DNA from 2 places in the Photobacterium sanguinicancri genome. Region 1 is predicted to be linked to the other one. Evidence: riboswitches for the same ligand, from Rfam matches in the RefSeq annotation. Region 1 holds a riboswitch; the other holds the start of a gene.
What was found. Region 1 has a riboswitch for fluoride ahead of OCU87_RS16695 (voltage-gated chloride channel family protein). Riboswitches for the same ligand answer to the same signal wherever they lie in the genome.
Positions count from the first base shown of each region.

Region 2: another riboswitch for fluoride. It lies ahead of OCU87_RS24870 (iron-sulfur cluster assembly scaffold protein); the one in region 1 lies ahead of OCU87_RS16695 (voltage-gated chloride channel family protein).

Region 1 is NZ_AP024850.1:3,618,000-3,630,472, reverse strand. Features, by position in the region: rRNA gene OCU87_RS16715 (23S ribosomal RNA) at 1-1,935, shown strand, start outside; rRNA gene rrf (5S ribosomal RNA) at 2,059-2,174, shown strand; tRNA gene OCU87_RS16705 (tRNA-Asp) at 2,241-2,317, shown strand; tRNA gene OCU87_RS16700 (tRNA-Trp) at 2,355-2,431, shown strand; fluoride riboswitch at 2,571-2,634, shown strand; gene OCU87_RS16695 (voltage-gated chloride channel family protein) at 2,718-4,088, shown strand; TPP riboswitch at 4,190-4,287, shown strand; gene thiC (phosphomethylpyrimidine synthase ThiC) at 4,423-6,345, shown strand; gene thiE (thiamine phosphate synthase) at 6,345-7,559, shown strand; gene OCU87_RS16680 (HesA/MoeB/ThiF family protein) at 7,561-8,337, shown strand; gene thiS (sulfur carrier protein ThiS) at 8,324-8,545, shown strand; gene OCU87_RS16670 (thiazole synthase) at 8,548-9,318, shown strand; gene thiH (2-iminoacetate synthase ThiH) at 9,330-10,442, shown strand; gene OCU87_RS16660 (aminopeptidase P family protein) at 10,532-12,319, opposite strand; gene OCU87_RS16655 (LysR family transcriptional regulator) at 12,429-12,473, opposite strand, start outside.
Region 2 is NZ_AP024851.1:1,808,270-1,820,742, reverse strand. Features, by position in the region: gene OCU87_RS24885 (alginate lyase family protein) at 1-859, opposite strand, end outside; gene OCU87_RS24880 (iron-containing alcohol dehydrogenase) at 1,412-2,599, shown strand; gene OCU87_RS24875 (sodium:solute symporter family transporter) at 3,228-5,015, shown strand; fluoride riboswitch at 5,264-5,357, shown strand; gene OCU87_RS24870 (iron-sulfur cluster assembly scaffold protein) at 5,622-6,314, shown strand; gene OCU87_RS24865 (GGGtGRT protein) at 6,328-7,302, shown strand; gene pepT (peptidase T) at 7,647-8,885, shown strand; gene dcuC (C4-dicarboxylate transporter DcuC) at 8,882-10,246, shown strand; gene OCU87_RS24850 (glutathione S-transferase family protein) at 10,367-11,077, opposite strand; gene OCU87_RS24845 (rhodanese-like domain-containing protein) at 11,247-11,648, opposite strand; gene OCU87_RS24840 (dicarboxylate/amino acid:cation symporter) at 11,756-12,473, opposite strand, start outside.

The DNA of each region.
Region 1 (12,473 bases):
GGAGAGGGAAACAACCCAGACCGCCAGCTAAGGTCCCAAAGTTATAGCTAAGTGGGAAACGATGTGGGAAGGCTCAGACAGCCAGGATGTTGGCTTAGAAGCAGCCATCATTTAAAGAAAGCGTAATAGCTCACTGGTCGAGTCGGCCTGCGCGGAAGATTTAACGGGGCTAAGCTATACACCGAAGCTGCGGCAATATGACTTGTTCATATTGGGTAGGGGAGCGTTCTGTAAGCCGTTGAAGGTGGTCTGTAAGGGCTGCTGGAGGTATCAGAAGTGCGAATGCTGACATGAGTAACGATAAAGGGAGTGAAAAACTCCCTCGCCGGAAGATCAAGGGTTCCTGTCCAACGTTAATCGGGGCAGGGTAAGTCGACCCCTAAGGCGAGGCCGAAAGGCGTAGTCGATGGGAAACGGGTTAATATTCCCGTACTGCTTATAACTGCGATGGGGGGACGGAGAAGGCTAGGTGGGCTTGGCGACGGTCGTCCAAGTTCAAGGGTGTAGGCTGATAGTTTAGGCAAATCCGGACTATCTTAAGGCTGAGACCCGATGTCGAGTCACTACGGTGATGAAGTCATTGATGCCATGCTTCCGGGAAAAGCCTCTAAGCGATAGGTTATAAGCAATCGTACCCCAAACCGACACAGGTGATCAGGTAGAGAATACCAAGGCGCTTGAGAGAACTCGGGTGAAGGAACTAGGCAAAATGGTACCGTAACTTCGGGAGAAGGTACGCTCCTCGCGGTGATGAGACTTGCTCTCTAAGCTGCTGGGAGTCGCAGATACCAGGTGGCTGCAACTGTTTATTAAAAACACAGCACTGTGCAAAATCGAAAGATGACGTATACGGTGTGACGCCTGCCCGGTGCCGGAAGGTTAATTGATGGGGTTAGACTTCGGTCGAAGCTCTTGATCGAAGCCCCGGTAAACGGCGGCCGTAACTATAACGGTCCTAAGGTAGCGAAATTCCTTGTCGGGTAAGTTCCGACCTGCACGAATGGCGTAATGATGGCCACGCTGTCTCCACCCGAGACTCAGTGAAATTGAAATCGCAGTGAAGATGCTGTGTACCCGCGGCTAGACGGAAAGACCCCGTGAACCTTTACTACAGCTTGGCACTGAACATTGACCCTACATGTGTAGGATAGGTGGGAGCCTTTGAAGCATTGTCGCTAGATGATGTGGAGGCAATCTTGAAATACCACCCTTGTATGCTTGATGTTCTAACGTCGCCCCCTAATCGGGGGTGCGGACAGTGCCTGGTGGGTAGTTTGACTGGGGCGGTCTCCTCCCAAAGAGTAACGGAGGAGCACGAAGGTGGGCTAATCACGGTCGGACATCGTGAGGTTAGTGCAATGGCATAAGCCCGCTTGACTGCGAGAATGACAATTCGAGCAGGTGCGAAAGCAGGTCATAGTGATCCGGTGGTTCTGAATGGAAGGGCCATCGCTCAACGGATAAAAGGTACTCCGGGGATAACAGGCTGATACCGCCCAAGAGTTCATATCGACGGCGGTGTTTGGCACCTCGATGTCGGCTCATCACATCCTGGGGCTGAAGTCGGTCCCAAGGGTATGGCTGTTCGCCATTTAAAGTGGTACGCGAGCTGGGTTTAGAACGTCGTGAGACAGTTCGGTCCCTATCTGCCGTGGGCGTTAGATGATTGAGAGGGGCTGCTCCTAGTACGAGAGGACCGGAGTGGACGAACCGCTGGTGTTCGGGTTGTTATGCCAATAGCATTGCCCGGTAGCTACGTTCGGAATCGATAAGCGCTGAAAGCATCTAAGCGCGAAGCGAGCCTCAAGATGAGTCATCTCTAGACCTTTAAGGTCTCTAAAGGGTTGTCGAAGACTACGACGTTGATAGGCAGGGTGTGTAAGTGCTGCGAGGCATTGAGCTAACCTGTACTAATTGCCCGTGAGGCTTAACCATACAACACCCAAGGGGTTTTACGGACTCCATAAACGCTTGAATGCGTGTTAAGAACGATATTGTAACTAGTTAGATTTTCCCAGATTGTATCTTCCGCCAACGGCGTAAGATAAACCGAATTTGCTTGGCGACCATAGCATTATGGACCCACCTGATCCCATGCCGAACTCAGTAGTGAAACGTAATAGCGCCGATGGTAGTGTGGGGTCTCCCCATGTGAGAGTAGGTCATCGCCAGGCTTTAAATTTAGATAAGTGTATTGAACGACATTTATCGGATAGACAGGCAACTGTTTATCACCGTGTGGAGCGGTAGTTCAGTTGGTTAGAATACCGGCCTGTCACGCCGGGGGTCGCGGGTTCGAGTCCCGTCCGCTCCGCCACTTATTTAGACAGAGTTAAGTCTTTAAAATAACTAATAGGGGTGTAGCTCCAATTGGCAGAGCAGCGGATTCCAAATCCGCGTGTTGGGAGTTCGAATCTCTCCACCCCTGCCATCTTTAAGGCTCTAGCAGAAATGCTAGAGCCTTTTTCGTTTCTGTCGCCTCAAATTTTATTTTTATTATTATCTATTGATCTTGGTCTTGTTGTTGTTTGTATTTGAGAGTAGGATTTATTCGCTGAACGGCGATCGAGCCGATCACGGGTGATGGAGTTCCACCTTAACCGCTCATACTGAGATAATGACTCCTGCTATAGTTAGGATAGATCTATCTATGGTGGGGTAATTAACTATCATATTGTCTATCCTTAAAAATTCATTAAGAGATAAACAGAGATAGTATGGCTCACCCTCTAAGTGCAAATCCTAAAATATTTATCCAGATCATTCGCTGGACACTTCTGATTACTCCTGTTGCTATCCTTGTTGGTTCACTAAATGCGTTCTTTTTGTGGATATTAAGTACAGCGACAGCGACTCGTGTTGATAACCCTTGGTTGATTTATTTATTGCCCTTAGCGGGTATTGTGATTGTCTATTGCTATCGTAACTTGGGTAAAAACTCCGAAGGTGGCAATAACCTTATCATGGATGAAATTCACCAACCGGGTGCAGGGATCCCAACACGTATGGGCCCCTTGGTATTAATTACGACGGTTATTACACATTTATTTGGTGGTTCGGCGGGTCGAGAAGGTACGGCGGTGCAAATTGGTGGCGCAACCACACACTGGCTTGCTCGTCTCTTTAAGTTGAATGAAGCCGATACTCGGCTTATTTTGATTTCTGGTGTTGCGGCTGGCTTTGGTGCTGTTTTTGGTACTCCATTAACGGGGGCTATTTTTGCATTGGAAGTATTGGCAATTGGCCGACTGCGTTACGATGCCATCATCCCCGCCTTATTTGCTGCTATTCTTGCTGACTTTGTCTGCTCTGCATTAGGGGCTCACCACACTCACTACCGAATCGATTTTCTTCAAAATATCACCTTATTTGATCAGGTACTCAAGGTTGATCTTTGGTTAATGGTTAAAATTATTATTGGTTCAGTTGCGTTTGGCTTAGCTGGCTATTTGTTTGGTGAGTTGACCCATGCGTTTAAAGATATCTTTAAAGCGACCCTTAAGAACCCCTATGTGATCGTCGTAACGGGAGGCTTGATTGTGATTGGCCTAACCCAGTGGATTGGTAATTACGATTATATCGGCCTTGGTGTTTATAGCACTCGTGAAGGGGGCGTTAGTATTTTAAGCGCGTTTCAAGAAGGTGGCGCAGAATGGTATAGCTGGGCTTTGAAGTTGTTATTAACCGCAATTACTTTGGCCGCAGGTTATAAGGGTGGTGAAGTTACACCACTGTTCTTTGTGGGGGCTACGCTTGGTAACACCATGGCTTGGCTACTTGGGGCGCCCGTTGATTTATTTGCCGCGCTTGGCTTTTTAGCAGTTTTTGCTGCTGCGACCAATACACCACTGGCTTGTACCATTATGGGGGTTGAGTTGTTTGGTGCTGACCATATGCTGTATTTCGCAATAGCCTGTTATACCGCGTATTACTTTAGTGGTCATACTGGAATTTACTCTTCACAGCGTGTCGCTGTACCAAAACTTTTTGATGATGAAGGTGCTCCTAAAATCACTCATAAGCTGGGTGAATTGAGAGAGACGCATTCATCATTACTCAAAGCATTAGTGAAGAAATTTTCAAAATAATAGTTGGGGCTGCTTTTGCAGCCTTTCTTTTTTATGGTGCTTAGGCCAAATTTATTGGTTTCTTCCTTGCTGCGCTTTCTTCCCTTCCCTATACTCCTTGCTGAAACTTGTCGGAGTGCCATTTGGCTGAGACCGCATTGCGGGATCCGTAGAACCTGATCAGGCTAATACCTGCGAAGGGAACAAGAGAAAATCTTCTGTTTAACGGTACCTGTATTTCCTTTCATCACCGTTAAGCTGTCAGATGATGCTGCACACCCTACGTGTACGCCTCTTGTTTATGCACCAATCCGTCAAGCAAATATCCCAACCATGGAACCGTAAGGATTTTGCTATGTCGATTCGCAAACAAGCGAGACTGGAAGCTAAACAATTTATAGATTCACTTACCGCCCAACCATACCCGAACTCCCAGAAGGTATATATCGAAGGTAGTCGCCCTGATATCCAAGTACCGATGCGAGAAATTGCACTGGCCGATAGCTTAGTGGGCGGAACTAAAGATCAGCCTATCTTAGAACCGAATGAAGCGATCCGTGTGTACGATACTTCTGGCTTCTACACTGATCCCGAGCAAGATATCGATATCTATGCGGGATTGCCAAAAGTGCGAGAGGCTTGGATCGCTGAACGTAACGATACCAACCTGCTTGATGGCCTGAGTTCCATTTATTCTAAAGAGCGTCTTGCTGATGACACTCTAGATGACCTTCGCTTTGGTGAGCGAGCGCGTATTCGTCGTGCAAAAGAAGGGCAACGTGTTACTCAGCTGCATTATGCGCGCCAAGGTGTGATAACGCCTGAAATGGAATACATCGCGATTCGCGAGAATATGGGACGCGCTAAATACCGTGATGAAGTGTTGAATCATCAGCACCCCGGTATGAATTTTGGCGCTAATCTACCAGAAGAAATTTCAGCTGAGTTTGTTCGTAAAGAAATTGCTGAAGGTCGAGCAATCATCCCTGCCAATATTAATCACCCTGAATCAGAGCCAATGATCATTGGCCGTAACTTCTTAGTTAAAGTGAATGCCAATATCGGCAACTCTTCAGTGAGCTCTTCTATTGAAGAAGAAGTCGAGAAGTTAGTGTGGTCGACCCGTTGGGGCGGCGATACTGTGATGGATTTATCGACAGGGCGTAATATTCACGAAACACGCGAGTGGATCATTCGCAATAGCCCTGTCCCTATTGGCACAGTGCCGATGTACCAAGCGCTTGAAAAAGTGAATGGCATCGCCGAAAACCTCACTTGGGACGTTTTCCGCGATACGTTACTAGAACAAGCTGAGCAAGGGGTCGATTACTTTACTATTCATGCGGGTGTATTGCTGCGCTATGTGCCTATGACGGCAAAACGCGTGACTGGCATAGTGTCTCGCGGTGGTTCTATCATGGCGAAGTGGTGTCTGGCTCACCATGAAGAAAGTTTCTTGTACCTTCATTTCCGTGAGATCTGTGAAATTTGTGCCAAGTACGATATTTCACTCTCGTTAGGCGATGGCTTGCGTCCAGGCTCTGTGGCCGATGCGAACGATGAAGCACAATTTAGTGAGCTACGCACCCTAGGTGAGTTAACGAAAGTAGCTTGGGAATACGATGTACAGGTGATGATCGAAGGCCCGGGTCATGTCCCAATGCACATGATTAAAGAAAACATGGAAGAGCAACTTAAGCACTGCCATGAAGCCCCTTTCTATACATTAGGCCCGCTGACTACCGATATTGCCCCTGGTTACGATCACATTACCTCGGGTATTGGTGCTGCCATGATAGGTTGGTACGGCTGTGCCATGCTCTGTTACGTTACGCCTAAAGAGCACCTTGGCTTACCGAATAAAGAAGACGTTAAAGTTGGCCTGATCACTTATAAGCTGTGTGCTCATGCCGCCGATCTTGCGAAAGGTCACCCTGGTGCACAAGTCCGTGATAACGCCCTATCAAAAGCCCGCTTTGAATTCCGTTGGGAAGACCAATTTAACTTGAGTCTTGATCCGATCACTGCCCGCGCATACCACGATGAAACCTTACCGCAAGAGTCTGGCAAGGTTGCCCATTTTTGTTCCATGTGTGGCCCGAAATTCTGCTCAATGAAGATCTCACAAGAAGTTCGAGATTATGCAAATAACCTCGAAAAAAATGGTGATCTTGCGATAAAAATGCTCGAAGACCCACTCGAAGGTATGCGCCAAAAGGCGGATGAATTCCGTTCGACAGGAAGCGAGCTATACCATCCCGTGAAAGAGGAAAATTAATGAGTTCAATCTGTTTACCTGACTGCCTAAAGTCACTACTTACCCACCTTGAGCCTCTGTTGGCTCAAGCGGCTCAATATCAATTGGGTGAAGCGGTAGTTGTGACTGCTCAGCAATCTGATGTGGTAGACATGCGCGTTGACTCTCGCTCGTTCAGTTTGAGCTTTGCTCAAGCTGTTCCTGCCGATATTTCGCTGATAAAAAGCCATTTTGTGGTGTGTGATCAGTGGAGCGAGAAGGTTGATGTCACCGCAATTCAGCGCCAAGTCGCCGCCAACCCTTCCTTGATTGTGTGTGGCTTCCCCGCTCAAGGAGGGGTGTTTGATATCTGGCACCATAATGGTGAAGCGCGAGCCGTGTATTGTCATCAGGCTGGCGATACTGAAGCTGTGCGTGCCATGTTACTGGCTGCGCTGGCATTAGATTACCCAGTAGAAGATGCGGTGACCTTGGCGCGTGCATATGCTCGTTATGTTCAATTGCATGGTGATAAGCAATGGCCACTGACGCGTGATGTTTTCCCTCGACCTATGACGGCAAATCATCCCGAGATCATGACATTGGGTTGGCAAAGTAAAGAGGTCGCGGTTGCCCCTTTTGCTGCAACGAATGCTAAACAGCTGGCGCTGTACCCAGTAGTGGACTCCGCAGAATGGGTTGATCGTTTATTGAATTTGGGTGTGAAAACCACGCAGTTGAGGATTAAAGATCCTCAAGACCCAGCACTTGAAGCGCAAATTGCACAAATTATTGCAGTGGGCAATGCCCATCAGGCACAAGTGTTTGTAAATGATTACTGGCAATTCGCAATTAAGCATCAGGCTTATGGTGTTCACCTTGGTCAAGAAGATCTAGAAACAGCCGACTTAACTCAGATCCAGCAGGCAGGCTTGCGCTTAGGCCTTTCAACCCATGGTTATTATGAAATATTGCGAGCGGCTGAGTTTTCGCCGAGTTATATCGCACTCGGTCATATTTTCCCGACCACCACCAAAGATATGCCATCGAAACCCCAAGGACTGAGCCGTTTAGCGTTATACCAAAAGCTGATTGGCCAAGATTTTCCGACAGTGGCCATTGGTGGCATTGATCTTTCTCGTGCTGAATCCGTGTGGCAAACCGGTGTAAGTAGCGTCGCTGTCGTACGTGCGGTGACGCAAGCGGCGGATACTGGCGCAGCGGTAGACGCTTTTAATCAATTATTGGTTCGATAGTATGTTGAGCGATCAAGATTTTTTGCGCTACAACCGCCAAATCATGTTGCCTGAAATCGGTGAGCACGGTCAGGCACGGCTAGCAAATGCGCATGTGTTGATGGTCGGTGCGGGGGGACTGGGATCATCGGCGGCATTGTATTTAGCGGGTGCAGGCATCGGTACTTTAGTGATTGCCGATGATGATGAGGTCGATAGCTCCAATCTTCAGCGCCAGATTATTTACCGCGATCAGCATCAAGGGCAAAGCAAAGCCGCAATGGCTGCCGAACAAGTACGTGCATTAAACCCTCATATTCGCGTTCGAGCGGTAAAAGCGCGCTTAGCGGATCAACGCTTAGCGATGGAAGTTGAACTAGCGGATGTGGTGCTCGATTGTTCCGATAACTTGCCGACGCGTCATGCAGTGAATCAAGCGTGTTTTAAGGCCAGCAAAATTTTGATCGCTGGCGCGGCAATCCGATGGCAAGGTCAGTTAATGCCATTTGATTTTCGTCAAGGTGTCGGCCCGTGTTATCACTGCCTGTTTCCCTATGACCCAGCAGCGAAGGCGCCGGCGATGAACTGCAGTAATTCAGGTATTGCAGGTCCAGTGGTTGGCATAGTGGGAACCTTGCAAGCATTAGAGACCATCAAGGCGATAACCGAAGCTGGTCAGGTTGGTTTTGCCACTTTGCAGCAATTTGATGGTTTAACCATGGCATGGCAAAAATTTAATTTAGCCCAAGATAAATGCTGCCCTGTTTGTGGCGCAGGAGTAAACAATGACAACCCATAACGCCGAAATTCAGATTTCAGTGAACGATAAGCCAATGTCTTGTCCATCAGAACTGAGTCTCTCAGCTTTGTTGGTGCAGCTTGAGATGCCATTGCAGGCTACAGCTGTTGCGGTAAATGATGACATTGTGGCGTGTCATCACTGGGATTCAACTTTACTCAATACTGGCGATCGTATTGCCCTATTTCAAGCGATTGCTGGAGGTTAATGATGTTAACTATTGCGGATAAAACATTTTCTTCACGCCTGTTCACTGGTACGGGTAAATATGCCAATAGCCAAATGATGACGGAATCGATCATTGCGACCGAATCTGAGCTTGTGACTATGGCGCTTAAACGGGTTGATATTGATAACCGTGACGACGATATTCTGGCGCCGTTAGTTAAAGCTGGGGTGAACTTACTGCCGAATACCTCAGGTGCCAAGAATGCGAAGGAAGCCATTTTTGCCGCTAAGTTAGCGCGTGAAGCTCTAGGCACCAATTGGCTGAAATTAGAAATTCATCCAGACCCTAAATATTTAATGCCAGATCCGATTGAAACCTTAGCAGCAGCGGAAACGTTAGTACGTGAAGGCTTCATCGTGTTGCCATATTGTCATGCAGATCCTGTGTTGTGTAAGCGACTAGAAGAAGTTGGTTGTGCGGCTGTGATGCCATTGGGTGCTCCTATTGGCTCGAATAAAGGCTTAGCATCTCGTGATTTCCTTGAAATTATCATCGACCAAGCGCGTGTACCTGTGATTGTCGATGCTGGGATTGGTGCGCCATCACATGCTGCTGAAGCGATGGAGATGGGGGCGGATGCTGTATTGGTCAACACTGCGATTGCTGCTGCAGCTGATCCTATTGCGATGGGACGCGCGTTTAGATTGGCAGTGGAAAGTGGCCGTATGGCATATGAAGCGGGCTTAGCGGGAACGGTTAACCATGCGATTGCCTCTAGTCCGTTAACGGCGTTTCTTGATCGCAGCGCGTAGGAAAAAACACCATGAGCTATGTTGATGTGTGGAAGCAACTGAATTGGGATGACGTTCGTCTTTCCATTTACAGTAAAACTGCGGCAGATGTTGAGCGGGCATTACGTAAATCGAAGCGCGATCTGGAAGACTTTAAAGCCTTAATCTCGCCTGCCGCTGAACCGTATTTAGAGCAAATGGCTCAGCAGTCGGCTGCGTTAACACGTAAACGCTTTGGCCATACGATGGCATTTTATGTGCCGTTATATTTGTCGAATCTGTGTGCCAATGCGTGTACCTATTGTGGCTTTTCGATGGAAAATCGCATTAAGCGCCGGACGTTGAATACGACAGAAATCGAGCGTGAGTGTCAGGCCATTAAGGCGATGAACTTTGATAGCGTGCTATTAGTTACTGGTGAGCACGAACGTAAAGTTGGCATGGAATACTTTCGTGAAGCCCTACCGCCGATTAAGCAGCAATTTAGTTACTTGGCGATGGAAGTGCAGCCATTGGATCAGCACGAGTATGCTGAACTGAAAACTTTAGGCTTGGATGCGGTGATGGTGTACCAAGAAACCTACAGTGCCCCAACTTATGCACAGCATCATCTTCGTGGTAATAAAATGGATTTTGAGTACCGCTTAGCGACGCCCGATCGGTTGGCGAAAGCAGGCATTGATAAGATCGGCATTGGAGCCTTGATTGGTTTAGAAGAGTGGCGGACTGATTGCTTCTTTGTGGCAAATCACTTGGACTACCTTGAGCGGACTTATTGGCAAACCCGTTATTCGATCTCTTTCCCTCGATTGCGTCCTTGTGAAGGCGGCTTACAGCCGAAATCGGTGATGAATGATCGCCAACTGGTGCAGCTTATTTGTGCCTATCGTTTGTTTAATCCTGAAGTCGAGCTGTCGTTATCCACCCGAGAAGCGCCTGATTTTCGCGATAACGTGCTGCCGCTGGGGATAACCAGCATGTCGGCAGGCTCGAAAACCCAACCAGGTGGTTATGCTGATGATGAGCCAGAGCTTGAACAGTTTGCGATTAGTGATGATCGCTCGGTGGCTGCTGTTGCCGACGCTGTGAAGCAGCATGGTTTTGAAGTGGTGTGGAAAGACTGGCATCACGCGTATTCAGGCTAGTACGCGGCAGTTTTTCGGCCTAGACAATAGAAAACGCCCGCTGGTGATACTACACCAGCGGGCGTTTTATTTCGTTGGAGCCGTGCTGATTAGCGGCTTAGCGGCTTAGTCGCATGCTCTAACCATATTAAGTCTTCACCATCAAACGATGGGCTTAATGCTGCCAATACTGTTTGGTGGTAGTTGTTTAGCCAAGCTAACTCAACATCGTTCATTAGGCTTAAATCAATCAAACGCTGATCGATCGGGGCACGGGTCAGTGATTCAAATCCAAGCACTGTCATGTCACCTTGTGTTGGTACTTCAACCACCAGTTCTAGGTTTTCGATACGAATACCAAAGGCATCGGCACGGTAGTAGCCTGGCTCGTTTGATAACACCATACCCGCCAGCAGTGCGGTTGGGTTGTACACTTTCGCGATACGTTGTGGTCCTTCGTGAACACTCAAGAAGTGGCCTACACCATGGCCAGTACCGTGATCGTAATCAAAGCCATGTGCCCATAGGTGTTGGCGTGCTAATGCATCTAACTGAGAACCTGTGGTGCCTTTCGGAAAGCGAGCTGACGCCAGCGCAATATGGCCTTTTAACACCAAGGTAAACGCGGTTTTGACTTCATCACTTGGCTGACCAATCGCAATGGTACGAGTGATATCTGTGGTGCCGTCTGGGTATTGGCCGCCTGAATCCACCAAGTACACATTATCCATTTCCAATACGCTTGGTTGTGGCTGGTTTTGGTGATTGTAGTGACACATAGCCGCGTTGCCGCCTGCTGCAGAGATGGTGTCGAAACTGACATCGGTACAGCTGCTGTCTTCAATGCGGAACTGCCATAGGCGGTCAGAGAGTGTGCCTTCATCTAATAGATTGCCTGCCGCGACTTGGCGGTCAACCCAAGCGAGGAATTTAGTGATCGCCACGCCATCGCGAATATGACAGGCTTTCATGCCCGCAATTTCGGTTGGGTTTTTCGCTGCTTTTGGTAGTAAGCAAGGATCTGCGGCATCAATTAATTCAGCGCCTGCAGCCAATAGTACTTGGCTTGCCCATGCGTTGCTGGAGGTTGGGTCGACTAGCACTTTACGTGCAGTTAGGGCTTGTAGCCCAGTTTCGAGTGCGTCAGGTGCTTCAACACGCACGCCTTCACCAGCATGAGTGGCAAAGTCTTGCGGTAAACGTGCTGGGTCGATGTAGAAATCAATACTGGCATCGGCATGAATAATTGCGGTTGATAGTAAGATCGGCAGGCTTGGTACATCGCTACCGCGCACATTAAGGATCCATGCAATGCTATCTAGCTGAGTTAATAGCGCTGCTTCTGCACCTTGCTTCTTCAGTTCTGCGGCAATCAATGCTCGTTTGTCTGTGCTGCTTTGGCCGACAAAGTCGAGTCCCATCAGTTTGGCACTCGAAAGTGTTGGCGCAGGGCGATCGTGCCATAAGGTGTCGATCGGGTTAGCATCAATACTGATGATGTTTAGCTTGCCTGCAACACTTTCGCAGGTACGAGCTAACCATGCAGAGCTGTGTAAGCGAGCATCAACGGCGACGGTGCTGCCTGCAGCTAAGTTCTCTTGTGCCCATGTGACAGGTGGCTCATCAATTAAGTGACAGTATTCAAATACATCACCAGGTACTTGCTTTCGTACTTGAACCACGTAGCGACCATCAACAAATACAGCGGCTTTATCTTGGGTGATAACAGCCATTCCCGCTGAGCCCGTAAAGCCTGTTGCCCAGAGTAGGCGTTCGCTATGGGCCGGAATGTATTCACCGAGGTATTCGTCTTCATGAGGAATAAGCAAAGCATCATACTGGTTTTCAGCCAGCCACTGACGGATCTGCTCAACACGTTGTGAGATAACTGCTTGCATGTTTGTTGTTCCTTAATGGTTGTCACCGTCCTTGCTGACGGAGTAATCCTTAGCCTGCCAACATAATCACCGTGCATTATGCGAGGTAAGTCTAGCTACGGTAGCGCTTTTAACTGTTACCTGCAATTCCACGACAGCGGCTGATGATTAAATT
Region 2 (12,473 bases), on a different replicon from region 1:
CTTTTTGCACCATTTTCTTAGCCAAGGGTTCGTTACCTAAGAAATAAGCAATACTCGCCACTTGGTAGTCGTACCAAGTACCGTGGTTATTGGCAGAAGCGGCTTCCCCTTTTGGTCCACCCGATAAATCATCAACAATGAGCCAATCTAAATACTCGCTATACCATTGCGTAATTTGTGTTTCGTCTTGATCTGCCCATGCAGGCGACAGGGAAAGTAAGGCAATCGCATCCAGCATGCGATCGGCAAGAGAACGGGTATCGATAATACCGCCACGGCGACCTTCCGCCACACCGGGCACACCTTGACCAAAATTCACATTCGGGTTCATCTTGGTGTCTTGGTCTACAAACCACGTACGAATGTAATCAATACCTTGCTGGGCATATTTTTCGTCTTGACTAAAGTAATAGGCAAGCGCCAGTGCGCGAACTGAACGGGTAAAGTGGCCAATCCGTTTTGAGTCAGTTTCTGCTGTTTTAGACGCAGGGTTGGTTTTGCCATCATGTCGAACCCAAGGTAGGCCACCTTCTTTCGATGTATCTGGCCACCAGTAAGGGCTAATACTCATATAATCATGCTTATTGCCACTTGGCGGCGTCATACCTTTATCGGTCACGCTGAAAGGTCCATCTTTCATCGCCAAATCAGCTTCTTCAATCAAGCGCTGATATGCAGACTGCATCGAAGGGCTTGCTTGTTCTGAATGCAACAAAGTGCGGTTTTGCTCTAAGGTGGTTTTATCCAGAAACACCAAATCAGCCGACAGTACTGAAGTGCTAAAGAAAACAGCAGTCAAACTCGTTGCAATAGCGGTTTGCTTTATTGTTCGTAGGGTCAGAGGTCGTAAATATTCCATAATTCGATCTTCTTGCTTTGATATAAAATACTACAAATATGCTATCGACATGTGACCAAGCGTTCTGTGAATTAGATCGAATTGTGAATCTTAGATGTCATTGCGAAAAATAACTCAACAACACAAAACTCAACATAAATATATGAAAAATATAACCTTAAAAGCAAAAAAATATTATTTAGCTAAGTGTAAAGAAGTTTGAAAAGTGTGCACTAATTCAGATTTTTTCATTTTACCCCTCCCAAACTAACTTGTAATACATTATGATTTAAATATCGAGTAAGCAACGCTTCTCAATGAAGTGTTTAATAATGTGTTTTACTCAAGGTTTTACTCAAGGTTTTACAAAGCGGCTTCATAAGGTTTTGGTGAAGTGTGCAATACAAGATTCTTCAAAAAGCTGTATCACAACAGTTTTCAATCAATATGAGCATTGATAATTGAAACGTATTTATTGGAATGCTAATCAGCACAAACACTAATTAGTACACAGGAATATGTAGGGATTAATTTCAATCATCGGTCGCAACACCACAGGTGAGGAGCAAACAAATGCAAGATTTTGCGTGGAATTTCCCAACAAAATTAGTTTATGGCCCAGGAAAATTGGCAGAAGTCGGTCAAGTTGCTCAAGGTCTAGGTAAAAAAGCCTTTTTAGCAACCTACGAAGCAAATGACACATTTGCTCCTATCATTGATAAAGTCGTGACATCACTGGCTGCTGCTGGCGTTGAAGTCGTCACTTTTACTGAAATTGAGCCAAATCCACGTGCTCACACTATAGATAAAGCCATTGAGCTATTTAATGCAGAAGGTTGTGATTTAGTTATCGCACTGGGTGGCGGTAGTGTTATTGACGGTTCTAAATACATTGCTGCAACGTCTTACAGTGGTGGTTCTTGCTGGGACTACGTTGTACTGGGTGATCGTACCCCACGTGAATACACTGGTGCTTTCCCAATTATCTCTATCCCAACTGTTGCGGCATCGGGTTCTGAATGTAATGCAGGTGGCGTACTCACAAACTGGGAAACCAAAGAAAAGAGCTTTAGCCGTTCTGAATACCGCATCCCTAAAGTTGCGATCCTTGACCCTGAACTTCACGCTTCACTACCTGATTTTATTACCGCAGAAAGTTGTATCGACATTTTCTCACACTTGATTGAGCATTATCTTTCAAGCGACGCCGACTCTGGTTTTGCAGACCGCATGACAGAAGGCATGATCCTGAATCTTATGGATAACTTCGATAAAATTATCGAGAACCCACAAGATCTTGAAGTCCGTGGCCAGCTTGCATTGTGTTCAATTTTTGGTTGGTCTGGCTTCCAAGCACTTGGTCGACTTGGTTCAATTCCAATGCACTCAATCGAAATGCCGCTAAGTGCCCATTATGATATGCGTCATGCACGCGGTATGGCCGTGGTAATTCCACCGTACCTAGAATACTTTGCTGATGTTCGTCCTGATCGTTGGGCACAATTAGCACGCCGTTGTTTCGGTGTAGTAGAGCAAGACAATGACATGGCAGCAAAACTGCTGGCAGTTAAAGTAACTGAGTGGCTAAAACGCACAGGCATGTACATCAAGCTATCTGACGATGGTATTTCTGACGAGAAATTTGAAGAAATGGCTGATGATGTGATCCGCATGTTCGCCTTACCAGGCACCAAAACCATCGCAGGTGTTAAGCCAATCACCAAGGAAGAAATTATTGAAGTCTTTAAGCTCGCGCATTAATTACTGAGCTTATTACTCCCCCCATCCTTTGTCTGCAGAACATAGGATGGGTGATGTATCCATAGCTAACTGACTTTTGTACCACTGAGGTTTACTTCTTCCTCAGTGGTTTTTTTGTCGATTTTAATTCATTCTTTTCCCACGCCTCCTTAGCCTCTTCTGCTCCCTCTCAATAAAAACCATCAGATTACACATCAAACAAACACTAAATACCACAAATTAAATCATACAAATACACATTGAAATCAAGGCAAAAAACACACTTCATCACAGTGGTGTAATGGATGGACCATACTATTCTCCATTATTAACGTTAGCTGCTGCTCAACCCCATAAATCACCACAGCCATAAATAGTCATTAAACTCTTATAAAACTAGCTATAACTGCATAGAAAAACTAAAAAACCTCAAACCAATATGCTCACCCGGATTATTCATGGCAGTTTCATGCCAACTATAGAGCTTTTTTACTTTGCTTTATCAATTTCTGAGCTTGATCACTTGTATTACTTTTTAATGACATCGCAGCGGATCATTAATCACAATCTTGAGTTATAATACTACAAATAGAAAATAACCTAGATAGTATTAGCCCAAGTCATTTAATAACTATCAAAAGGTCTACAGATGGAACTCAATACAATTATTGTAGGCATCTATTTTCTATTTCTTATCGCAATAGGATGGATGTTTAGAACTTTTACCAGCACGACCAGCGACTACTTCCGTGGGGGCGGTAGCATGCTATGGTGGATGGTTGGGGCAACGGCATTTATGACACAATTCAGTGCATGGACCTTCACTGGCGCAGCCGGTAAGGCATACACAGATGGTTTCGCCGTTGCCATTCTTTTTCTAGCCAATGCCTTTGGCTACCTCATGAACTATCTGTACTTTGCACCTAAGTTCCGCCAGCTACGCGTAGTCACAGTGATTGAAGCTATTCGTATGCGTTTTGGTAAAGCAAATGAGCAAGTCTTCACTTGGTCTGGCATGCCGAACAGTGTTATTTCGGCAGGTATTTGGCTAAATGGTTTAGCAATCATCGCATCTGGTATCTTTGGTTTTGATATGACCACGACAATTATCCTAACCGGCTTAGTGGTCTTGGTAATGTCGGTAACAGGTGGCTCTTGGGCCGTTATCGCCTCTGACTTCATGCAAATGGTCATCATCATGGCAGTAACAGTAACTTGTGCGGTGGTTGCGGTTATTCAAGGTGGTGGTGTTACAGAAATCGTCAACAACTTCCCCGTTGATGAAGGCGCTTCGTTTGTTTCAGGTAATAACCTAAACTACTTGAGCATCTTTGGTATCTGGGCATTCTTCATCTTCTTCAAGCAATTCAGCATCACCAATAACATGCTGAATTCATACCGTTACCTTGCCGCTAAAGATTCTAAGAACGCAAAAAAAGCCGCACTGCTTGCTTGTGTATTAATGACATTAGGTCCTGTTATTTGGTTTATGCCTTCTTGGTACATCGCAGGCCAGGGTGTTGACCTAGCTGCGCACTACCCTGAAGCAGCATCGAAAGCCGCTGACTTTGCTTACTTATACTTCGTACAAGAATACATGCCAGCAGGTATGGTTGGTCTACTAATTGCCGCCATGTTTGCAGCAACTATGTCTTCAATGGACTCTGGTCTAAACCGTAACTCAGGTATCTTTGTTAAGAACTTCTACGAACCTATTCTTCGCCCGAACGCGACTGAAAAAGAACTGGTTGTGGTCTCTAAACTGACATCTACCTTCTTCGGTATCGCCATTATTTTGGTTGCCTTGTTCATTAACTCACTCAAAGGCCTCAGCCTGTTCGACACCATGATGTACGTGGGTGCGCTAATCGGCTTCCCTATGACAATTCCTGCATTCTGTGGCTTCTTCATTAAGAAGACACCAGACTGGGCTGGCTGGGGTACGCTTGTAATGGGTGGCGTGGTGTCTTACTTCGTCGGATTCGTGATCACCGCAGACATGGTACAACACTGGTTCAACCTAGAGCCGCTAACAGGCCGTGAATGGTCAGATCTTAAAGTGGCCATTGGTTTGATAGGTCACCTTATCTTCACCGCTGGTTTCTTCTTAATGTCGACACTGTTCTACAAGCCTTTAGCAGAACACCGTCAGAAGGATGTCGATAAATTCTTCAACAACCTAGCAACGCCATTAGTGGCTGAGTCGACTGAACAGAAGAAACTAGATAATAAACAACGCCGCATGCTGGGATCACTGATTGCTGTCGCAGGTGTCGCTATCATGGCGATGTTCTTACTGCCTAACCCACTCTGGGGCAGAATGATCTTCGTCTTATGTGGTTCGATCGTACTCACCGTCGGCCTACTATTAGTGAAAGCCGTCGACGAAAAAGTGGAACAAGCACTAGATAACAAACCAGCATCAGCTGAAAGCTAAATAATTACAGCTTGAACCTAGCGTAACCCTACATATAGAACCAAACGGCTGCCATTGGCAGCCGTTTTTATATCAATACCGTGACAAAGTGATAGCAACCAATGCCCGACTAATATGCCGCCCAATGAAAGCGCCCCCTTGTGATGCTCATCACGCTTTTATGCTAATTTCATACTAAAGAAACCGTTTTATAGAGAAAACGCGTCTAAAAAGTTGATTGCAGCGCAACATACTTAAGCAGTAGCATGTTTAACAAAGGTGATGGGGTTCCACCTACCATACCAATACCGTTACGACGGGGCTGGTAACAACCGCCATGTGGCTGATGACTCCTACAGAAAAGAAAACAGGTGTAACTGTTGGTGAGCGACGGATGTGGCTCATATCAATCTGAACAAACACGTGATCCTTGTAACGGATGAAAGCACTTATCGCTTAATAAAAATTATTGTTATTAGCACCACTAATGACAATTGTTTTGACTCGATTTTATATTGCTTTTGTCGTCAGCATTCGATCAGCGGCTTGTTCAAATTGGTAGTATTTTTCTGTAGGGATATGACATGCCAACCCCACTTGTTTTCCTGACATTTTAAGGAAAACGCCATGCAATACTCTTCTGAAATTCAATCTATGTGCCCCGTTCAACGTGGCGATTTACACCCCTCTGCGCCTATCCCTGTTGAAGGCCGAATGATCCGTCCAACCGATGTTATTGCCATCTCTGGTTTAAGCCATGGCGTGGGCACATGCGCACCACAGCAAGGCGCGGCTAAGCTCACCCTTAATATCAAAAAGGGCATCATCGAAGAAGCACTCATCGAGACCATTGGCTGTTCGGGCATGACCCACTCTGCTTCAATGGCGGCAGAAATCCTGACGGGTAAAACCCTGCTTGAAGCGCTCAATACCGACCTAGTCTGCGATGCTATCAATGTCGCCATGCGCGAAATCTTCTTACAACTTGTTTATGGCCGCAGCCAATCTGCATTCTCTGAAGACGGCTTAGAAATTGGCGCAGCACTGGAAGATTTAGGTAAAACCCAACGCAGCCAAGTCGGTACCAGTTACGCCACATCCGCTAAAGGGGTGCGTTATATGGAACTCGCCGAAGGCTACGTAACGAAACTGGCACTCGATGACAACAACGAAGTGATTGGTTACCAATACCTCAACCTCGGAAAAATGATGGCAAGTGTTGAAAAAGGCATGTCAGCCGAAGAGGCCATGTCCGATGCAACAGGTGTTTATGGTCGCTTTAGCGAAGCTGTTACCACTATCAATCCGCGCAACGCATAACGAGGGCAGCATCATGAATTCACAAGTTAACCAATACCTACAAGAAATGAACATGTCGTCGTTAGAAGAGGCAAAACAATACTGCCTGTCATTTGGAATTGCGCCACAAGATATTGTATTAGACACCCAGCCTATCGCTTTTGATAATGCCTGTGATGCTTATACCCTCGGTACTGCACTTGCACTACACCGCCAAGTATTAACCGCAGAAGCTGCCGCCACTGCCATTGGCGAAGGGCTACAAGCCTTTTGTAAATCAGGCAGCGTGGCTGCACAGAGAAAAGTCGGTTTAGGCCATGGCGCTCTTGCGGCGCGTTTATTGAATGAAGACACTCAATGCTTTGCCTTCTTAGCAGGTCATGAATCTTTCGCGGCGGCGGAAGGGGCAATCAAAATTGCAATGAACGCTAACCGCGCCCGTCAATCACCACTGAAAGTGATCCTAAACGGTTTAGGTAAAGATGCCGCTTACCTGATCTCACGCATTAATGGCTTTACCTATGTGCGTACCGAATTTAATTACGATACGGGTGAATTAATCGAAGTGAGCCGCCGTCGTTTCTCGAACGAATTACGCGGTGACATTCTTTGCTATGGGGCCGATGATGTACGCGAAGGGGTGGCGATCATGCACCGTGAACAAGTGGATGTCAGCATTACGGGTAACTCGACTAACCCAACCCGTTTCCAACACCCAGTGGCGGGGATCTACAAATCAGAACGCAATGCCCAGCAAAAACCGTATTTCTCTGTCGCATCAGGCGGTGGTACAGGCCGTACTTTACACCCCGATAATGTCGCAGCAGGCCCTGCTTCTTACGGCCTAACCGATACCATGGGCCGCATGCACGCCGACGCTCAATTCGCAGGGAGTTCATCCGTACCAGCCCACGTAGCTATGATGGGATTCATCGGCATGGGCAATAACCCTATGGTGGGTGCGACCGTCGCACTAGCTGTTGCAGTTGATCAGCAGTTGCATCACTAACACCTAGTTCGACACTATTTTCTTTAAGCCCAGCTTATTCGCTGGGCTTTTTATGGTCTGAACTTTTTATTGCAGGCTTATTAACCATCAGCTTTTAATATGTGGCGATCACAAGTTAAATACTGCTGTGACTCGTTAGTACCAACAAGATCGTCAGTAAGAACTAATTACCCAAAATTGGAATCATAACAATTGCCTAGCGCTTTTATGCGGCTCGAATCACACTTTGCAGGCCTGTATTATTTTTATTCATTCATATGTAAATAAGCATGAATAACACACATTAATAATCTTACTTTATGTATGGATATATTGGATTTTTGCCACATAAATCGAGATGTATTATGGATATTAAACAACGCTTTCTTGGCTACACAACAATAAACACAACCACAAATCAAAAAGCGGGCGCAGCAGGGATCATGCCTTCTTCTCCGGGGCAAATCGAGTTAGGTAAACGCATTGTTAGCGAGCTCCAAGCCATGAAGGGGCTTGTCGATATCGAGCAGCGTGACAACGGGATTGTGACAGCCACCCTACCCGCAAACTGCGCTGGTAACTACCCAACCGTGGCTTTCTTTGGACATCTTGATACCTCCAGCGAGCACACGGGCGACACCCATGCTGCTTTAATTCATTACCAAGGTGGCGACATTGCACTGGGTAACGGCGCTGTACTTACACTAAAAGACAACCCAGATCTTAATGACTACCTAGATCAGGATATCTTTGTCACCGATGGCACCAGCCTACTGGGTGCCGATGATAAAGCAGCCATTGCCGCCATCATGCATACGTTACACGTACTCACGACAGATACCACGATTCAACATGGTGAAGTCAAAGTCGCCTTTGTGCCAGATGAAGAGCAAGGTTTGCTTGGCGCGACAGCATTCAACACCCCAGATTTCGCTGATTTTGGCTATACGCTCGATTGTTGTGGCATTGGTGAGTTCGTAAAAGAAAACTGGAATGCAGGCGGCGCGGTGATCACCTTCCATGGCCAAAGCGCACACCCAATGAACTCCAAAGGTAACTTAAAGAACTCGCTTCTAATGGCACACGATTTCATCAGTCTTTTCCCTCGTCTTGAAACCCCAGAAAATACCGAAGGACGAGAGGGTTACTACTGGATGAAAAAACTCGAAGGGAACTCAGCCCAAACGGTACTAAACATTGATATTCGAGACTTCACCAAAGAAGGTTACAGCCAGCGTAAAACCTTCGTCGAGAACGCGTGTCAGTCATTTTTAAACCTCTACGGTGAGCAGTCACTGAGCTACAAAATTGCTGACCGCTACGAGAACGTTTCGAATTACCTTGAAAACGACCTTGGCCAACAAGCGGTTCAGCTTGCCGAGCAAGCGTATGCAAGTAACGGGATCAAAATGAAGGTGATCCCAATGCGTGGCGGCTACGACGGTGCGGTATTCTCAGCCAATGGGATCCCATGTCCGAACATCTTTACTGGCGCTCATAACTTCCACTCGATCAATGAGTATCTCCCACTGCCTTCGTTGATCGCAGCTTCCAATGTTGTGCAAACCATCATTACTCGAATAGCACAAGGTGACGACCAATGATCCAAATACTCGTTGTTCTACTGGTTATCATTGCTGCCGCTCGGTTGATCCTGACAGGCTACAAAACCGAAGCCATCTTATTTATGGCCGGTATTATTCTGATGGCTTGCACAGGCCTCTTTGGTTGGGGAGATGTACTCCCTGCTAAGGTAGCCTCTACCAACCTGGCAGCATTTGATCCGTTTAAGTTTATTAGTTACATGCTCGGTTATCGTGCTGGCGGTCTGGGTTTAACGATCATGGTGCTCATGGGGTTTGCCGAGTTAATGACACGGATAAAAGCCGATGCCGTTATTGTTAGGCTGGCGGTGAAGCCATTATCTATCGTAAAAAACAAAAATATTCTGTTGTTCTTCGGCTACATCATAGGTGCATCGTTACAGTTAGCCATTCCAAGTGCCACCGCATTAGCCGTGTTACTCATGGTGACCTTGTACCCGATTCTGACTGGTCTTGGGATATCACGCGCATCGGCATCAGGGGTTATTGCCTCTACGCTAGGCTTAACCTTAACGCCATTAGGGGTTGATGCGATTAAAGCCAGTGAATCTGTTGGAATGGGTTTGATGGATTACCTGTCTTACCAAGCGCCAACCAGTGCCGTAGCAATTGTGGCCGTGGGTGTCGCCCATGTAATGTGGCAATCACACCAAGATAAGAAAGATGGCTATGTGATTGATGCCGATCTTGAAGCCGCGACTGCGTCTGATCCTGATCCAGCGCCTAACATTTACGCAATTTTGCCTATGCTACCTATCATTGCCGCGATCATGTTTAGCAAACTGGTGATCAGTACTATCCACTTAGATGTCGTGACTATCGTGCTGATCTCTGTGTTTATCTCGTTGGTCTTTGAAGGCATAAAAACACGCTCGCTCAAAGAGAGTTTAGATTGCTTTGGGGCATTCATGAAAGGGTGCGGCAACGCATTAACAGGCGTGGTGTTCTTGTTAGTGGCAGCTGGAGTCTTTGCTTACGGCATTCAATCGACTGGTGCCATTAATCATCTGATTGAATCGGCGCAAGGCGCAGGTATGCCAACCTTAATGCTAACATTGGTGTTCGCTGTTGTGGTTGGTTTAGCTGCCTTGGTGATGGGTTCTGGTAATGCGGCTTTCTTATCGTTTGTCGATATTGTTCCGACTGTCGCTCACTCCATGGGCGCTAATCCAGTGGCAATGATGCTACCTATGCAGCAAGCCTCTGCACTCGCAAGGGCAGCTTCGCCTGTCGCGGCATGTGTGATTGTTTCTGCGGGTGGCGCTAAGTTATCAACCTTTGAGGTCGTCAAAAGAACCAGCGTGCCAATGCTCGTTGGCTTTGTGGTTCACTTCATCGCGGTGATGGTTTTGGTCAATTAGCATATAAGGCCAACAATAACCTAGGTTACGCACCTTAAACCAAACCAATTAGTAGACTTGGTAAACATAAAGTACGTAACCTTATTCAAGCTCCAGCCTAAAGCATTTATCTTAACGCGATTACTGACAGCAAGCGCTCGATACAGCAGAACAGCTTGATAACTCACACCTATCATCCTCACCATTCATCACATCAGCAAGATAGGTGTTTGTTAGGTAAAAATTGCTGAAAGTGGTGACAAAATCTTGGGGAACGGTTTTTTCGGGTAAACCCGAAGCTATCAAAGCGGCCTGCCATTGTTGGACTTTAGGAAAGCCCTCAAGCATATCCACACCCGATTTATTTTTAATCACAGATGCACGGTGCAATAGCGGTAGCCAAGCGATATCTACATTCGAAATATAATTCCCTTTGAAAAACTGACTCTCACCGAGTTTATTTTCTGCTTTTGCAAATGCTTTCACTAAGTTGGTTAAACGGCTTTCAAAAGTCTCTTGGTCTTTACTGCCCATGGTAGCGCACTGTGGCATGTAGTGTTTGCTGGCTTGATACGACCACGCGCGATCCTGCGCTTTTTGCTCTGGTGTTAATGCTTCTATCGGCGTGTATTTGTCATCGAGGTATTCCACAATCGCATCAGATTCAAACAATACCGTTTCATCCTCGGTAATGAGTACTGGTACTTGGCCGTTTGGCGCAATATCCAAGAACCACTGAGGCTTATTACTGAGTTCAATATACTCAATTTCAAATGGAATATTTTCCATTATTAGAGAGCCCATAACACGCTGTACAAATGGGCAGTTCTTAAAGCTAATCAGTTTAATCATTGGGCACTCCAAAATCAGTCAATTCATTTTGTTTATACCTATAAGACGAAGTGATCTGGAAAAAGACGAAATAACTCGGATCTTTTTATTATTTTAAATCAAAATAAAAGAAGCCCAGTAAAAATACTGGGCTAAATTCAGGCCTTAGGCAGAGTAAATCTCAAGAAGGTTATATTGTGACAACTTCAATACTGCCTGCGTTGTCTTTCCACGCTGCAAAGCCACCCGCCATATTGAGTACCGATGCTAAACCCATTTCATGTGCTTGTTTCGCCGCATATAAAGAACGAAGACCATGAGCGCAATAGAATACATACGTTTTGTCTTGGTTGAATATTTTATTGTGTACAGGACATTGAGGATCAATCAGAAACTCCAACATACCTCTTGGGCAAGTAAATGCGCCAGGAATCACACCTAGCTTGGCTCGCTCTTCCGCTTCTCTCACATCAACAAACACATAGTCGTCATGGTTGTAAAAACGCTTTGCATCTTCAATCGACATATCTGCAACAATAAGACGCGCTTCTTCTGTTAACGCTTGAATACCTTTAGTTATATTTTGTGCCATTTTCTCTATTCCACTTTCTCTATTCTATAACTGCACGCACCAGCCAAATCGCATATTGCGTGCTATTTATTATGATGATGGATCTATTGGTTAACCGAAATATGCTATTAACTCGCTTGCACTATCGGGGCTAAATTCAACTCGCCATTTTTATTAAACAAGCCTTCCAGCATTAAAGTTAAAGCGCCATCGCCAGTTACATTACACGCAGTACCAAAGCTATCTTGCAGAGCAAAAATCGCTATTAGCAAGGCGACTCCAGCTGGGTCAAAACCTAATACGCCAACCACTATGCCCATCGATGCCATTACAGTGCCTCCAGGTACGCCAGGGGCACCAATCGCAAAAATACCAAACAGCAATACAAATAGCGCCATGGTGCCAGCCGACGGAATGGATCCGTACAGCATTAAAGAAATTACCATCACGAATAAGGTTTCGGTCAGCACAGAACCAGCCAGATGAATTGTGCTCCCTAGCGGTACCATGAAATCAACCGTTTCTTTACTCAACACCTCTGATTTACGAGCACTGCTTAACGCAATAGGCAATGTGGCAGCACTCGACATAGTACCGACCGCCGTTATATATGCAGGGCCATAATGTTTGATAACTTGCCATGGGTTCTTACCCGAAATCACCCCAGCGATCCCATAAAGCACAGCCAGCCATACGACATGTCCAATCAAAGCTAGTATCACAACTTTCAAAAAGACAGGAAGCTGCTGCGTTAATGCCCCTTCGTACGCTAACCCTGCAAACGTCGTCGCAATAAATAGCGGCAACATAGGGATCACCGCCGATTTGATCACCATCATCATCATG